Regions from separate parts of the Bradyrhizobium sp. 170 genome, predicted to be linked through region 1. Evidence: riboswitches for the same ligand, from Rfam matches in the RefSeq annotation. Region 1 holds a riboswitch; each other region holds the start of a gene.
What was found. A riboswitch is a leader RNA that binds a small molecule or an ion and turns the genes downstream of it on or off. The one in region 1 is predicted to bind cobalamin.

Region 1 (4,176 bases):
CGGTCGCAAACCACATTGCGAACAGGAGGCAGAACGCGACCCCGAGCCATCGGTGCAGCAGGACCAGTCCGTCCATCATACGGCAATCACCTCACCATTTGAGGGCGGCGGAGATCTCATAGGTGCGCGGGGCTCCCAGCAGGATCTGGTCGGGATAGAACGGATCGCCCCAGATCGCGTAGCGCTTGTCGGTCACATTCCGCACCCGGAAAGTCAGCCGCGTTTGCTCGACGGCATTGAAGACGGATTTGGGGATGTCGACGAAGGCATAGAGATCGGCCACCGTGCAGGCGTTCATCGTCACCGTGACGGTGTTGTAGCGATCGCCGACATGGCGGCCGATCACCCCGAGCTCGACCGGCCACGGCGTGAAGAACCGGTAGGACGCGCCGGCGTTCGCGACGACGCGCGGCACGTTCGGCGGCGTATTCCCGGAAAACGAGCCACCAGCAAAATTGTAGTCGGCATAGCGCGCGTCGACATAGGCGATGTTGCCCCACACACGCCAGGCTTCCGTCAGGCGCATGGAGGCTGCGAGCTCCACGCCCTTCGATTCCTGCCGTCCGGCGAAGTTGAGCTGCATGCCGCCGGCCGCCGCATAGACATTCTTGCGCAGGATATCGAAGGCTGAGAACGACCACTCCGCCCGGTTGTCCCAGAACAGATGCTTCACGCCGGTTTCATAGGTCCGCGATGTTGTCAGGTCGAGCGGCTGGAGCGGCCCGAGCAGAAAAATGTTATTGGCCGACACGTCTGCACCCGTTGCGTATTGGCTGAAGAACGTCAGGCCGGGAACGGCCTCCCAAGTGTAGCCGATGCGGCCCGTCACCGGCATCCAGGATTTCGAGAAGGGAAAGCCCGTCTTCACCACGCCGTTCGCGTCGGTCGAATTCCGATCGAGCCCGATATGCTCCATGCGCAGGCCACCGACCAGAGCAAATGTCCGTGTGATCTTAAGGCGATCCTCGAACGACAGGGACTCATTGTCGATTCGAGCGGTCTGTCGCTGCGTCGTCAGCAGGCCGTAGTATCCGCGCGCGGGATCGACCAGCGTGACCAGGTCGTGGGGGAAGTTGGCGGCACCCGGGCGGACGAAATCGAGGCCGCTCGCCGCAACCGTCGTCACGAGGCGGTTATCCATACCGACGATGTTCGCATCCCAGGTCAAGTCGGTGATGTTGCCTGCGAGCTTCTGGCGATGCGCCACGTAGAAGCGCTCGCGATCGACCAGGTTCGAATTGGCGTTGAACGCCTCAACTTCGTTGTTGAGCCACTCGCGCTCGGCGCCATAGCCATAGGCCTGGCTCTTCAGGGTCAGACCGGGTGCGAGCCTGAGCTCGAAGCCGCCGCGAAGCCATACCTCCTTCGCCACGTTACGATTATCGAGAACGTTGTAGTTGGTGTTGAAGGTGCGGTCGTCGATCGTGACGGGCCCCAGGTTCGATCCGTTGTAGTTCGAGACGTAGCTCCCGGAGACAATGCCGGCTGTGGCATGGGATCCGCTGAAGGCGACCGGAACGAGCGGCACGCCCCAATAGGCCCTCGAACGGTCCTCCTTGTATTCGATGGCGCCCCAGACCTTGAGATTGTCGGATATGCGGTAATTCAGTTGGCCCGATACGTCGAGCGTCTTCGTGTTGGTGTCGTCGGCAAAACCGTTGAGTGAGGAGCGGCTGATGTCGAACCGGTAGTCCAGGCTCTGGATGTTGGTGCTGCCGCCGGAGCCGTAGTAGCTCCGGAACGAATTCAGCGAGTCATAGGAGAAGTACGCCTCGTTCCGGATCGGCCCGATGTGCGGCTGCTTGGTCAAGAAATTGACCGCACCGCCTGCGGCACCCTCGCCCGACAACAGTGAGGCTGGTCCCTTCAGAAACTCCACTGCCTTGAGATTGGCCGCATCCATGATACGCGACGTCATGTTCTGCGGACCGATCTTGATGCCGTTGTAGAGCACGTTGATCTGGCTGTTGGTGAAGCCGCGCATCGAGAAGGCCGAGGGCTCGGCCGGATTGTCACCGGACGTCACGCCGACCGCGCCTTGCGCGACTTCCGACACCGTCCGATAGCCTTGCTCACGGATCGTCTCAGCTGAAATCACCTCGACGGTTGCCGGAATCTCGCGCACGGTCAGGCCAAGACGCGAAGCGCCCTTGGCGACAGCGTTCGTGTTCGGCGGCGTCTGCATTGCTTGCTCATCAGGCTTCGGTGCTGTCGCGGCGGACGTGGCTCTGCTTGCCGCCGTATGGCGCGCGCCGCGTTCGTCGCGACCGGCCGGCTTTGCCGGTCTGCGCTTCTGATCGGCACCCGGATAAATCTCGACGGGTGGCAATTGCTCACGGGAGCTCGCCTGTTGCGCCCAGGCTACGGAGATGTCGAGGGAAGCAAAATAAGAGAGAACGCCGGATGCGAGCAAGAATTTGCCCGACCGGGCGGCACGAAGAGACGACATGGTTGATACCTCGGTATGACGTCAGTGGCACGTCACAGCGACCCAGGTCTCAACCTCCAGCTTGCTAAGCCTCGGGTGAAGCCGAATGTCTGTACTCCCCGACCGACATCTTCGCGTGTGACCACGGCTGACGGCAGGTCTCCTGGCTTGCGGGTCGTTACCTTGCGTCGCCTTCCCGGGACCGAGATGCCCAGTGGCTCGTGACGCAACATTCTCCGCTCACAGTTGCGGGGGCAGCTACGGCATTGAGGAAACCTCCTCGCACCGCATTCCCTTTTCACCCCCGTAAGGGGAAACCGTCGCGTGCATCTAGGATTAAGACGAGCGCGGAGTCAATGTGCAGTCTGGGTGTCCTTGTCGCAGCGATCTCTACATTGACAATTGCTTACCGGAGCGTGCTATCGCGTTACTGCTCTGACGTAGGTGGAGACGTTGAATGGAAGGGGACACCTTCCTCTGGCTGGTCCGGCATGCCGTCGTCAATGGCGTCGCAGGGACGATCCATGCCTCGGACGCCCCCGCGGATCTCAACGACCGGACGCAACTTGAAGCGCTGAGACGGCATCTGCCGCAGGACGCCACAAGCTACGCAAGCCCGTCGCGACGGACCGTCGACACGGCGCGTGCGCTGGGGCGTGACCCGATCCTGGTGCCCGAATTCCGCGAGCAGGATTTTGGCGACTGGACCGGGCAGCGCCACGACGATCTCGCCGCTGCCGGCCGCGAAGGCTACGCAAAGTTCTGGAGCGATCCGGCTCACTCCCGGCCGCCGGGCGGCGAAAGCTTTGAGGATCAGATTGTCAGGGTTCGGCAGGGCCTCGATCAGATCGGGACCGGACCGGCAATCCTTGTCGTCCATTCCGGCACCATCCGCGCTGCGCTGTGCATCGCACTTGACCTCACCCCGCAGGCTGCCCTCCGCTTCGTCATCGACCCGCTCTTCCTCACTCGCATCGATCGGCTGTCGAATGGCTGGCGGGTGCTATCGGTCAATCAGCGCGCTGCTTGAAGCGCCGTCATCAGGCCGGCCGATCCGGCACGTTGGCTTGCGCAAAGGTCGCCATGCCGTTGTGCAGGGCGCATGCGAGCCGCACCAGCGGCAGTACGATCGCGGCACCAGATCCCTCGCCGAGCCTCAGGTCCAGGCTGACCAGAGGATGGATGTTGAGCGCGCGAAGAATCAGGCGATGTCCCTGCTCCGCCGATTGGTGCGAGGGCAAGAGATATGGCTGACACGACGGATTGAGACGCACCGCCGCGAGCGCTCCAGCTGACACGATGAAGCCGTCGATCAGGACCGGAATGCGCCCCTGCGCGGCTGCGATGATCGCACCGCAGATGGCGGCGATCTCGAGACCCCCAACTGCACACAAGATCTTTTCGGCAGAAGCCCCCGCAAGCCTGTGCAGGGCCAGCGCGGCATCAACCAGCCGCGCCTTGCGGGCCCGGCCGGCGGTATCGACACCGGTTCCGCTACCTGCGATCTCTTCGGCGCTCACGCCGAGCAGGGCCGAAGCGATTGCTGCCGAGGTCGTGGTGTTGCCGATCCCCATTTCTCCGAAGATGAGTAGATCAGGATGCCCGGCCTCTGCGCGCAGCACCGCGCGCCGGCCGCATTCAAAGGCGAACGCCAGCTCGCTCGGGTTAAGCGCCGCCTCCACACTGAAATCGCGGCTGCCACAGCGCGGCTTGTCGGTGACGACACCCGCCAGCGGCGCTCCCGCCAA
Region 2 (4,176 bases), 1.0 Mb from region 1:
CGATAGGCCGAGATCCTGAACACGTCAGCCATCACCTGCTCGGACAGCGCCGCCGCCGGCCCGCCCTGCGACACCAGGCGGCCTTCACGCAGCACCAGCACATGGTCGGCAAACCGCGCCGCCAATCCCAGATCATGCGTCACGACAATGACGAGCACGCCCTTGTCGGCGGTCGCGCGCAAATTCTTCATGACGTCGATCTGATGCCGCGGGTCAAGCGAGGCAGTCGGCTCGTCGGCCAGGATGACCGGTGCCTCCACCGCCAGCGCGCGGGCCAGCGCGACGCGGCTGCGCTCGCCGCCGGACAATTCGGTGACGCGGCGATCGCTGAACTCGATCACGTCGACCGCCTGCATCGCCCGCAGCACCGCCTCCGCATCCCTTGGCGACAGCCGCGCCGGATCGGTGGCGCCATGTGGATAGCGGCCGAGTGCCACGATATCCCGCGCCGGCAGCGGCCAGTGCACGACATGCCCCTGCGGCAGATAGCCGAAGCGTTTTGCGCGCTCGCGCAGCGGCAGCGAAGCCAATGCGACGCCGCCGATCTCGATCTCGCCTTCGGACGGGATCAATCCCGCCAGCGCCCGTAGCAGCGTGGTCTTGCCGGCGCCGTTCGGCCCGACCAGCGCCACCAGATGGCCCGGCGACAGCGACAGCGAAACATCTTTCAGCACGACGCGGCCAGCGAGCCGCACGCCGAGCCCCTTTGCGGTCAGCAGTGCCGTTTCGCTCATGCGACGCCTCCGCCGAGCGCGCGGCGTTCGCGCATGATCAAATAGAGGAAGAACGGCACGCCGATGATCGAGGTCAGCACGCCGACCTTGATATCGGAGGTCGAAGGGATGATGCGCACCGCGATGTCGGCCGCGAGCAGCAGCGCGGAGCCTGCGAGCGCGCTCGGCACCAAAAGTCGCCCCGGGTCGTAGCCGATCAACGGCCGCATCAGATGTGGTGCAACGAGCCCGATGAAACCGATGGTGCCGGTGACGGCGACCGCGCCGCCGACGCCGAGTGCGACGCCCGAAATCACGAACAGCCGCAAACGCCCGACATCGACGCCGAGGCTTTGCGCGGTTTCCTCGCCCAGGCTCAGCGCGCGAAACGCATGGCGCTGGCTGAACAGCATGATCGCACCGGCAATGATGAACGGCAGCGCGAGCGTAACGTGCTGAAAGCTGCGGTCCTCCAGCGACCCCAGCAGCCAGAACGCGATCTCCAGCACCACGAAAGGGTTGCTGGAGAGGTTCATTACCAGCGCGGTGGCGGCACCCGCAAAGCTCGAAATCGCCAAGCCGGAGAGAATGAGGATCAAAAGCCCCGCATTGCGGCCGGCGATCGAGAGCAGCACGAACACCGAAACGAACGCCGCACAGATCGCCGCGACCGGCAATGCGTAGGATCGCACGTCGGCCAGCCCCAGCGCGATCACCAGCACGGCGCCGAACGCTGCCGATTGCGGGGCGCCGAACAGCGAGGGCGACGCCAGCGGATTGCGCAACAGGCCCTGCAGCGACGCACCTGACAGCCCGAGAATGGCGCCGATCGCCAGCGCCAGCAGCGTCCGCGGCAGGCGGATTTCGCGCACGATCACCTGCGACACGTCGCTGCCGCCGCCGAACAGCGCTTCCGCCACCGCAAGCGGCGACAGCCGCACCGGCCCAATGCCGAGCGAGATCAGCACCAGCAGCACAACGAGAACGGCAAGCGCCGCGGTCGCGCCGATCCGCCGGCGCGCGGCATCCTCGTTGGTCACGGTTACAGCCTCAACACTCATCGATCGTCCTAAAGCAGTTTTACCCGCCCCGGTACAGGAGCTCAGGCAAGGAGCGGGCAGCAGTGCTCATGCGGCAAAAATAGCGCACTCGTCCAGTTGACATCGCGAGCGCGCCCAAGGCGGATTGACTCGAACTTTGACAAACTTCTACCATAGTTCCTGACGGTTCCCGTTTTGGGGATCAAAAGGGAATGCGGTGCGGGGAAACTCCCCAATTCCGCGGCTGCCCCCGCAACTGTAAGCGGCGAATCCTTCGTCATAGGCCACTGGGAATCTCGGTCCTGGGAAGGCGACGAAGGGTGACGACCCGCGAGCCAGGAGACCTGCCGTCAGCCGTGGTCACACGCGAAGATGTCGGTCGGGGAGTACAGGCATTAGCTTCACCTAAGCTGCTCAAAGCACATGGTGAGACTTGGTTCGCTGTGACGTGCCACTGACGTCATACCGAGGCCTGAACCATGTCTTCCATCATCGCCACGCGGCAGCGCCGCTACTGGCTTGCCTCCAGTTTCCTGATACCTGTCGCGTCGCTCGGCATTTCCGGCGCGCAGGCACAGCAGACGCCATCCGAGCAATTGCCGCCGATCGAGATCACCTCGCCCACCGACCCGAACCGGACCCGCGCCAAGCCGACCTACGATGAGCCATCAACCTCGCGACGCGTCGTACCGGCGGCTGCGCCGTCGACCGGCACGCGGCCCGCGGCAGGGGCCAGCTCGAACGTCGCATCGCAAAGCGTTTCGCAAGGCGCGGGCGGCAGCGGCGGCCGTCAGTTCTCCGGCATCGTCGGCACGGCGTCGACCGTTATTACTGCCGAAGAGATCGCGCATTCGCCGGCCCAAACGTTGCAGGAAATCATCGCGCAAACGCCTGGCGTGCAGCTGACCAGCCTCTATGGCGGCGTCAACGGCGCCAAGACGTCGGTCGACCTCCGCGGCTTCGGCGCTTTCGCCACCTCAAATACCCTGGTGCTCATCAACGGCCGAAGGCTCAACGACATCGACATGGCCGGCGTCGATCTCTCGACCATTCCGCGCGATTCGATCGAGCGTATCGAAATCACGCGCGGCAACAGCGGCGCGGTGCTCTACGGCGACAATGCCGTCGGCGGTGTCATCAATATCGTCCTGAAGAACGGCGTCAGCGGCCCGCCGGTCGCCATGCGCGCGGAGGCCGGTGTCGGCTCCTTCAACCAGCGTATGGCCTCGGTCTCGACGGCGCTGAATTCGGGACCATGGTCGACGTCATTCTACGGCAACGCCATCAAGTCTGACGGTTACAGGGTCAACAACGCGCTCGATCAGCGCAATGGGGTCGGCAATCTCAATTACACCACACCAGACCTCAAGGCCTTCCTTACGGTGACCGGCGACGACCAGAAGCTCGGTTTTCCGGGCGGACGCACCGTCGATCCCTCGATCGGGCTAAATCAACTCGTCACCGATCGCAGGGGCACAAATACGCCGTTCGATTACGGCAACCAGCAGGGCGCCAGCGCGACCGCCGGATTCACCAAGACCCTGTGGGACGGCGCTGAACTGATCGTCGATGGCGGCGTCAGAGATAAGAAAACGCAAAGCGGATTCTTCGGCGCGATACCGTTTGCGTCGCCATTTCCGAGCTTCTCCTCCACCTATAACGACGCATCATTGCAGACCTGGTCGATCACGCCACGATTGAGCATCAAGAACTCGATCCTCGGGGTGCCCTCACAGATCCTGACCGGTATCGATTATTACGATGCGACGTTCCGCCAGGACCGCGGGGCGTTCAAGGGCCTTGCGCCGACCCACATCTACGACCTGTCGCAGCAGACGCTGGCCGGCTACTGGCAGCACACGGTAGGCCTGTTGCCGACGACCGATTTCTCCTATGGCGCCAGGATTCAAAACACCAGCCTGAGCGCCCGGGATCGGTTCGACGCCAACGCGCCCGGTTGCGCCATGTTCTTTAATTGCAGCGATCAAGCCTCCCCGCTGGACAGCAACGAGACCCAGTACGCCTTGCACGTCGGGCTCGAGCACCGGCTCAACAACACATTCTCGGTGTTTGGCCGCGCCGCGCGCGCGTTCCGTACTCCGACCGTCGATGAACGCGTCTCCAGCGGCCCCTTCTTCGTTCCAGGGACCTTTCAGCTGAAAACCCAGACCTCGCACGACATCGAAGGCGGCTTCCGCGTCAAGGCCGGCGCGTTCCAGATGCAATCGAGCATCTACGGTATGGACCTCGAGAACGAGATCCATTTCATCCCAGCGCTGTTCTTCAACGTGAACCTCGGTCCAACCCGCCGCTACGGCTCCGAGACCAGCGCGTCGCTGCGTGTCAGCGACAACCTGTCGCTGCGGGCGGGCGCGGCCTACACGCGTGCTGTCTTCCGCGAAGGGCCGTTCGCCGGCAACGAC
Region 3 (4,176 bases), 500 kb from region 1:
CGTCGCGCACGCCGGACGAGCAGAGGCGGAAGGCGTCGACGGCCCAGTCCAGATAGGCCTTCCATTCGGATTTGCGCAGCGGCAAGCCTTCCCGCAGCGCCGCCTCGTCGATCTGGATCATGCCGGCGCCGGCAGCCTCGAGATCGGCGACCTCGTCGCGGATCGCGAGCGCGATCTGCCGGCAGGTCTCGCTGCGGGCGATGTCGTCGCGCACGAACGACCAGTTCAGGATGGTGACGGGGCCGGTCAGCATTGCCTTCATCGGCTTTTTCGTCAGTGACTGGGCATACTGCCACCACTCGACCGTCATCGGCTTCGGGCGCGAGACGTCACCGAACAAAACCGGCGGACGGACGTAGCGCGATCCGTAGGATTGCACCCAGCCATGGGTGGTGAAGGCGAAGCCCGCGAGCTGCTCGCCGAAGTACTGCACCATGTCGTTGCGCTCGAACTCGCCATGCACGAGCACGTCGAGACCGATGGTTTCCTGCCACTCTACCGCCTGGGCCGTCTGGTCCTGCAAATAAACCTTGTAGACTTCATCCGTCAGCGTACCGCTGGCGTGCGCGGCGCGCGCTTTCCTGACTTCGGGCGTCTGCGGAAACGAGCCGATGGTCGTGGTCGGGAAAGCCGGCAGGTTGAAGCGCTCGTGCTGAACGCCGGCGCGGTCGGCGAAGGGGCTGGCGCGGCGGCGCATGGCGTCATCGATGCCGGCGATGCGCGCCGCCACCTTCGCATTGTGAATCCGCGGCGAGGCCTTGCGGGCGGCGGCTGCCTGGTCCGAAGCTTTCAGGCTGGCCTCGACCGCTCCGCGTCCACCGGCGAGCGCCGTCCCGAGCGTCGTCAGCTCCTCGAGCTTCTGTACCGAGAACGCCAGCCAGCTTGTGACTTCGGAATCGAGCCCCGTTTCCAGCGCCAGATCGATCGGGACATGCAGTAGCGAGCAGGAGGGTGCGATCTGCACACGCTCCCTGCCGCGTTTCGCGATCACGGGCGCGAGCCGGTCGAGGATCCGGCTCAAATCCGCGCGCCAGATGTTTCGGCCATCGATGATGCCGAGCGACAGCACGCGGTCATCCGGAAAATCGGCGAGGCCGTCGATCTGTTCAGGCGCGCGTACCAGGTCGAGATGCAGGCCGGCGATGGGCAGCGCCAGCGCGGTGTCGCGGTTGCCGGCCAGCCCGCCGAAATAGGTCGCGAGCATGATCTTGAGCTGCGGCACCGCGTTGGCGATCTCTGTATAGGCGTAACGCAGTGCCTGCTGGGCGACGATGTCGAGGTCGAGCACGAGGCATGGCTCGTCGATCTGCACCCATTCAGCGCCCCGGTAGGCCAGTTCGCGCAGCACGTCGATGTAGACCGGCAGCAGCCGGTCGAGCAGCGACAGTGGATTGAAGCTGGCGTCCTTGCTTTTTGCCAGCTTGAGAAACGTGACCGGGCCGACGAGCACGGGGCGGGTCTGATAGCCCAGCGCCTTGGCTTCGTCGTATTCCTCGATCGGTTTGCGAGAGGCGAGGGTGAACTGCTGATCCTTCGTCAGTTCAGGCACCATGTAGTGGTAGTTGGTGTCGAACCATTTTGTCATTTCCTGCGCGGGCACGCCGTGCGCGGCGTCGTGCCCGTGATGCGCATGGTCGCAGCTCGCCTCGTGCGTTGTGCCTTGCGCGCCGCGGGCCATTGCAAAGTAGGTCGCAAGCGGGACCGGGCCGCCGTTCCAGCGATAGATTTCCGGTATCGCGCCGACCATCACTGACGTGTCGAGCATCTGGTCGTAGAAGGAGAAATCGTTCGACGGGATCACGTTGACGCCGAGTTTTTTCTGGCGCGCCCAGTTGGCGGCGCGAAGACCGGCGCCGGCTTCGATCAGCGCCTTCTCGTCGATCGCGCCGGACCAGAAACTTTCCAATGCGAATTTCAGCTCGCGGCGCGGGCCGATACGTGGTGTGCCGAGGGAAGCAACGGGAAGCGAGGAAGTGGAGATCGTGGAAGGAGACGACGTAGAAGATGGCGATGTAGAAGAAGACATTGGCTTAACCCCAAAAGTTGGGGGCAAAGGCCGAAGTGACACGTCTGGATTCCGCGGACGGCGGAGCGCGCGCGGAATCGCAACCGCACCACCGGGACACCCCGCCCGAGGACGTGTATGTTGTCGAGGCAGGTCTCCTGGCTCGCGGGTCAGTGCTGCTGTCCGGCCTTCCCGAAACCACGCAAGGTCTCAGTGACTTTGTTGGACAGCGGCTCGCCGCTTACAGTTGCGGGGGCAGCTCCGGCTTTGGCTTTTCGGCCGCACCGGCTTCCCTCTTAGCTTCGGGCCGAATGAGCCCGAAGAACCACGACGGGTTCAGTTAAGGTCAACGGCGATCTCAGTCAATACGAGATCGGGTGGCGCCGACCGCATTGGCTTTTCAATGAATTCCATATCGACCGGCAAGATGACGGAACAGTTCACCTCTGCGGCATGCCTGTGGGAACGATGGTTCTGATGATGGAGGCGTCGAGCGCTTCGTAATCGTGCAGCCCGATCGTTGCGTAAAGTTCGGCGCGCGTCTGCATCTGGTCGAGCATCTTGCAGGTGCTGCCATAGCGTTTGAGGGCGGCGAACAGATTCTGCTGGGCCTTGTTGGCGACGCGGAGCGACGATACCGGCCAGATCACCATGCGATAGCCCATGGCCTCGAACTCGGACGCGGTGAAGAACGGCGTCTTGCCGAACTCGGTCATGTTCGCCAGCATCGGAACGCCGGGAATGCGCCTGGCGAACTCCTGGAACATCTCGCGCGAAATCATTGCTTCCGGGAAGATCGCATCCGCTCCCGCTTCCAGATAGAGCTTTGCACGCGCTACCGCGCCGTCCATGCCTTCGCTGGCTGCGGCGTCCGTTCTCGCAATCAGATAGAGATGACGCCGCGCCTTGGCAGCGGCGGCGACCTTGGCCGCCATGTCGCGCGCATCCGCCAGCTTCTTGTCGTTGAGATGGCCGCATTTTTTCGGAAGCAACTGGTCCTCGATGTGAACGGCCGCGGCACCGGCGTCCTCGAAGGTGCGCACCATGTTCATGACGTTGAGCGCTTCGCCATAGCCGGTGTCGCCATCGACCAGCACCGGCAGGCCGCTGGCGCGCGCCACCTGGCGGATGAAGAAGGCGACTTCCTCGATCGTGATGATGCCGAGATCCGGCAGGCCCATCGATGCTGTCATCGCCGCGCCGGACAGATAGAGCGCGGAAAAGCCCGCGTCGCGGGCCTGCAGCGCGGCCATTCCGTTGTGCGTGCCCGGCATCTGGAGGATGCCTGGCTTGTCCAGGAGATCGCGAAAGCGGACCCCGGCCGGCCTGTCGGCCAGATCAGTACCCAGGAGATACACCATTGTTGCTTCCTTACGCGGCGCGTGGGGCGATGGCCGCCTTGCCACGCTCATGCAACGGCACAAACTTCAGATTCTCCGGGCCGATATAGTTCGCGGCCGGGCGGATGATCTTGTTGTTGATGCGCTGCTCCATCACATGCGCCGCCCACCCCGACGTACGGGAAATCACGAACAGCGGCGTGAACATCGCGGTCGGCACTCCCATCGCGTGGTAGGAGACTGCGCTGAACCAGTCGAGATTGGCGAACATCTTTTTGGCATCGGCCATGACGGCCTCGATCCGGTCGGCGATTTCGAACATCCGGGTGTTCTCACCCTCGATGCTGAGGCGGCGCGCGACTTCCTTGATCACCTTGTTGCGCGGGTCGGCAATGGTGTAGACCGGGTGACCGAAGCCGATGACGACCTCTCTGGCCGCGACCCTGCGGCGGATATCGGCCTCCGCCTCGTCCGTATCGCCGTAGCGCTTCTGCACTTCGAACGCGATCTCGTTGGCGCCGCCGTGCTTCGGCCCGCGCAGCGCGCCGATCGCTCCGGTGACCGCGGAGTAGAGGTCGGAGCCGGTGCCCGCGATCGAGCGCGCCGTGAACGTCGAGGCGTTGTACTCGTGCTCCGCGTAGAGGATCAGCGAGGTATGCATCGCGCGCTCGTGCGATGGCGGCGGCATTCTGCCATGAAGCAAATGCAGGAAGTGCGAGCCGATCGAATCGTCGTCGGTTTCGACGTCAATCCGGCGGCCATGGTGGGCGTAGTGGTGCCAGTACAGCAGCATCGACCCAAGCGAGGCCATCAGCCGGTCGGCAATGTCGC
Region 4 (4,176 bases), 490 kb from region 1:
CGGCGTTGTCGATGATGCGGTTGCCCAGCATCTCCACCACATCGCTCTCGACCGCGACCGGGTCGGCGGCGACCTCGGCGATCTTCCAGGCCAGTTGGCTCGCGCGCGGGAGATGATCGGCCGATTTGGACGTGCGAACGCTATGCTGTTTCAAGACGCAGCTTCCTTCTGGATTGGATCGGTCATGGTTGGTTGCGCGATCGGAACCGGACGGCCGAATTCGTTGACCGCAACCATCTCGAACGTTCCACGCACCGCGGATTTCCGCCGGCCGCTGATCAGGTCTTCGCGGATCATGTCGACGGCGACCGTCATGGAGCTGCGGCCGACGCGCACGACCTGGGCGACGAGTTCGACGAGTTCGCCGACATGGACGGGCTCATGAAATTCGATTCTGTCCGAAGTCGCCATCACCACGCTCTGGCGGGCGTGCCGCGTGGCCGTGACGAATGCCGCCTTGCCCATCAGGCTCAGCGCATGGCCGCCGAACAGCGTGCCGTAGTGATTGGCCTGCTCCGGAAACACCATCTCCACGAACCGGGTTTCGTTGGGATGGAGGTTTGGCGACGCCGCTGAATGCATTTTTCCTGCTCCGGACGACTTGTTATTTCCTCACGACTTCGCAATATCTACAAACGTGCACCGTCGAAACGGCTGATAAAGCATAGTCTTGCGAAGAAAAGCCGCTTAGTTTGCAAAGTTTGCGAAGGTGATGCGATGAAAAAGACCTTCATGGGCGTGCGGTTGAAAAGACTGCGCGAGGAGCAGCGCCTGACGCAGGCCGCACTTGCCGGCAAACTCGGGATCTCGCTCAGCTACCTCAACCAACTGGAAAACAATCAGCGGCCGCTCACCGTGCCGGTGCTGCTGGCACTCAATTCGGTATTCGGCCTTGACGTGCAGTCGTTCGCCGAGGGCGATGAGGCGCGCCTGATCTCGGACCTCCGCGAAGCGCTGGCGGATCCTTCACTGGGCGAATCGATCGCTATCGCTGAACTTCGCGAACTCGCGCAAAACATGCCCGCGGTCGGGCGCGCGCTGGTCAACCTCAACCGCAAATACCGCCATGCCGCCGAGCAATATGCGGCAATCTCCGCGCGGCTCGGCGACGACCGTCAAGCCGTGGCGGCGGTACTGCCATCCACGCCGTTCGAGGAAGTCCGCGACTTCTTCTATCTGCATCACAACTACATTGCCGAGCTCGACGATGCGGCGGAAGCGATCGCCGGCCGCGTGGAATTGCCGATCGGGCGGATGACGCCAAGCCTGGTGTCGTATCTCGAAAGCCGGCACGGCGTGACTGTCCTGATCGACGCGATCGACGAGCTGGGATCGGGAACGCAGCGCCTGTTCGATGGCCGCACGCGGACGCTGCGGCTGTCGCCGAGCCTTGATCCCGGCCAGCAGGCGTTTCAGCTCGCGACGCAGATCGCCATTCTGGAACTGGACGAGGCGATATGTTCGATCGTCGACAAGGCAAAGTTCACCAGCGACGAATCACGCGGCCTCGCCCGCATTGGCCTTGCAAACTATTTCGCCGGCGCGCTGATCCTGCCTTACGCCGTTTTCCTCAACGAGGCGGAGCGGTGCCGTTACGACATCGAGTTGCTCAGTCACCAGTTCGGGGTGGGCTTTGAAACGATCTGTCACCGGCTGAGCACCCTGCAGCGCCACAATGCGCGGGGCGTGCCGTTCTTCTTCATCCGGGTCGATCGCGCCGGAAACATATCGAAGCGCCAATCGGCGACCGATTTCCATTTTTCGCGGGTCGGCGGGACCTGTCCGCTGTGGAACGTTTATGAGGCCTTCGCCAACCCGGGGCGTATCCTGACGCAGTTGGCGCGGATGCCCGATGAGCGAACCTACCTCTGGGTTGCCCGGACGGTGTCGCACGGCCGAGGGGGCTACGGCGCGCCCGCCAAGACGTTTGCGGTCGCCCTCGGATGCGATGTTCGCCATGCGGAGCGAATCGTCTATTCGCAGGGCCTCAAGATCGATCCGTCACTGGCGACGCCGATCGGCATGGGCTGCAAGGTGTGCGAACGGCCGGACTGTCCGCAGCGCGCATTTCCGCCGGTCGGCCGGGCCTTGCGAATCGACGAAACGCGGTCCCGCTTCGCGCCCTATGCGACGTCATGAGCTGAACGCGGCTGGAATAGCGGGGAAAACGTTTTTCAAGCGGAGAAAGAATCAGCTTCCCGTGCTTTTCATCCCCCTGCGGAAATTTTTTGATCGTCGATCTCCAGCGCCCCATTGACACTCCGGCCCGAATAATACCAGATATAGCCGTCACGGCCCGCCCTATCGCAAGATTTGGTGGCTAAGAGGGAAGTCGGTGTATCGCGTGTTTTGCGAGAATCCGACGCTGCCCCCGCAACTGTAAGCAGTGAGTTGTTCCCGATTTCACGTCACTGATGCGGCCACGCATTGGGAAGACCGGGTACGACGCCGACCTGCGAGCCAGGAGACCTGCCGCGACACCGAAAAACGTCCACGGGCGGGGTGTCCGGCGGTCGCTCGCAGAATCATGCCGGTGCTTTGCGCCGGGCATCCAATGCAGCGTCGCTCCAAGACATCCAGCCCCAACAACACTACGGGGTCTGCCGATGTCGCAATCTTCTCAACTCGTTTCTCCCGAAGCCAAAGCCGCTCCCTTTCTCGCGTTGCGAACCGAATCGTCAGCTTCGCAGGACAGCGCGCCGCCGATGCAGGTGATCCGCCGCAACGGCACGGTTTCGAAATTCGACGCCAGCAAGATTTCGGTCGCGATGACCAAGGCGTTCCTCGCGGTCGAGGGGCATGGCGCGGCCGCCTCCCGCCGCGTGCATGAAATCGTCGAGCAACTGACCTCGGAAGTCGTCGGCGCGCTGTCGCGCCGGATGAGCGAGGGCCGCACCTTTCATATCGAGGACGTGCAGGACCAGGTCGAGCTGGCCTTGATGCGCAGCGAGCACCACAAGGTCGCGCGCGCCTATGTGCTGTATCGCGAGGAGCGAACTAGACAACGCGCCGGACAGGAAGCCGCCAATGCCGCTCAGCCGTCGGGCGAGCCTGCGCTGCGCGTCACGCTGGCGAGCGGCCTGCAGGTCCCGCTCGATATCGCGCGCCTGACGCTGATCATCGAAGAGGCCTGCGCCGGTCTCGACGGCGTTAGCGCCGCAGCCGTGCTCACTGAGACGCAGCGCAATCTCTACGACGGCATCGGCGAGGGCGAACTGGCGCTGGCGTCGGTGATGGCGGCGCGCACGCTGGTAGAGCAGGAGCCGGACTACGCCTATGTCAGCGCGCGGCTATTGCTCGACAAGCTGCGCACCGAGGTTCTGTCGTTCGTGCTTGATGCGCCGACCAGCGCGTCGCAGGCCGACATGGCGGTACGCTACGGCGAATACTTTCCCGCCTACATCAAGACCGGCATCAAGGCCGAACTGCTCGATCCCGATTTGGCGCGGTTCGACCTGAAAAAGCTCGCCGCGGCGCTGAAGCCGGAACGCGACCTGGCGTTTCAGTTTTTGGGGCTGCAGACGCTCTACGACCGCTATTTCCTGCATGAGCGCGGCAACCGCATCGAACTGCCGCAGGCGTTCTTCATGCGCGTCGCCATGGGTCTCGCGCTGCGCGAGATCGACCGCGAGGGGCGCGCCATCGAGTTCTACGATCTGCTGTCGTCGTTCGACTTCATGGCTTCGACGCCCACTTTGTTCAATTCGGGAACGCTGCGGCCGCAATTGTCGTCGTGCTTCCTCACCACCGTTGCCGACGACCTTGATAGCATCTTCAAATCGGTCAAGGACAACGCGCTGTTGGCAAAGTATTCCGGCGGACTCGGCAACGACTGGACCCGCGTGCGCGGGCTCGGCGCCCACATCAAGGGTACCAATGGCGAGAGCCAGGGCGTGGTGCCGTTTCTCAAAGTGGCGAACGACACTGCGATCGCGGTCAACCAGGGCGGAAAGCGTAAGGGTGCGGTCTGCGCCTATCTCGAAACCTGGCATATCGACATCGAGGAATTTTTGGACCTGCGCAAGAACACCGGCGACGACCGCCGCCGCACCCATGACATGAACACCGCGAACTGGGTGCCCGACCTGTTCATGCAGCGCGTCGAGGCCGACGGCGAATGGACGCTGTTCTCGCCAGATGAGACGCCCGACCTGCACGATCTCTATGGCCAACCGT

Region 2: it holds a riboswitch for cobalamin, as region 1 does, so the genes downstream of both, IVB05_RS02245 (TonB-dependent receptor) here and IVB05_RS07340 (TonB-dependent receptor) in region 1, are expected to answer to the same signal.
Region 3: it holds a riboswitch for cobalamin, as region 1 does, so the genes downstream of both, metE (5-methyltetrahydropteroyltriglutamate--homocysteine S-methyltransferase) here and IVB05_RS07340 (TonB-dependent receptor) in region 1, are expected to answer to the same signal.
Region 4: it holds a riboswitch for cobalamin, as region 1 does, so the genes downstream of both, IVB05_RS04940 (ribonucleoside-diphosphate reductase subunit alpha) here and IVB05_RS07340 (TonB-dependent receptor) in region 1, are expected to answer to the same signal.

The regions. Positions count from the first base shown of each region.
Region 1 covers NZ_CP064703.1:1,530,047-1,534,222, reverse strand. The annotation lists gene IVB05_RS07345 (PepSY domain-containing protein) at 1-79, opposite strand, end outside; gene IVB05_RS07340 (TonB-dependent receptor) at 92-2,449, opposite strand; cobalamin riboswitch at 2,564-2,765, opposite strand; gene IVB05_RS07335 (histidine phosphatase family protein) at 2,886-3,458, shown strand; gene cobT (nicotinate-nucleotide--dimethylbenzimidazole phosphoribosyltransferase) at 3,469-4,176, opposite strand, start outside.
Region 2 covers NZ_CP064703.1:489,413-493,588, reverse strand. The annotation lists gene IVB05_RS02255 (ABC transporter ATP-binding protein) at 1-734, opposite strand, end outside; gene IVB05_RS02250 (iron ABC transporter permease) at 731-1,774, opposite strand; cobalamin riboswitch at 1,921-2,120, shown strand; gene IVB05_RS02245 (TonB-dependent receptor) at 2,233-4,176, shown strand, end outside.
Region 3 covers NZ_CP064703.1:1,032,407-1,036,582, forward strand. The annotation lists gene metE (5-methyltetrahydropteroyltriglutamate--homocysteine S-methyltransferase) at 1-2,026, opposite strand, end outside; cobalamin riboswitch at 2,136-2,350, opposite strand; gene prpB (methylisocitrate lyase) at 2,446-3,366, opposite strand; gene prpC (2-methylcitrate synthase) at 3,377-4,176, opposite strand, start outside.
Region 4 covers NZ_CP064703.1:1,038,367-1,042,542, forward strand. The annotation lists gene IVB05_RS04925 (MmgE/PrpD family protein) at 1-154, opposite strand, end outside; gene IVB05_RS04930 (acyl-CoA thioesterase) at 151-582, opposite strand; gene IVB05_RS04935 (short-chain fatty acyl-CoA regulator family protein) at 718-2,139, shown strand; cobalamin riboswitch at 2,276-2,492, shown strand; gene IVB05_RS04940 (ribonucleoside-diphosphate reductase subunit alpha) at 2,607-4,176, shown strand, end outside.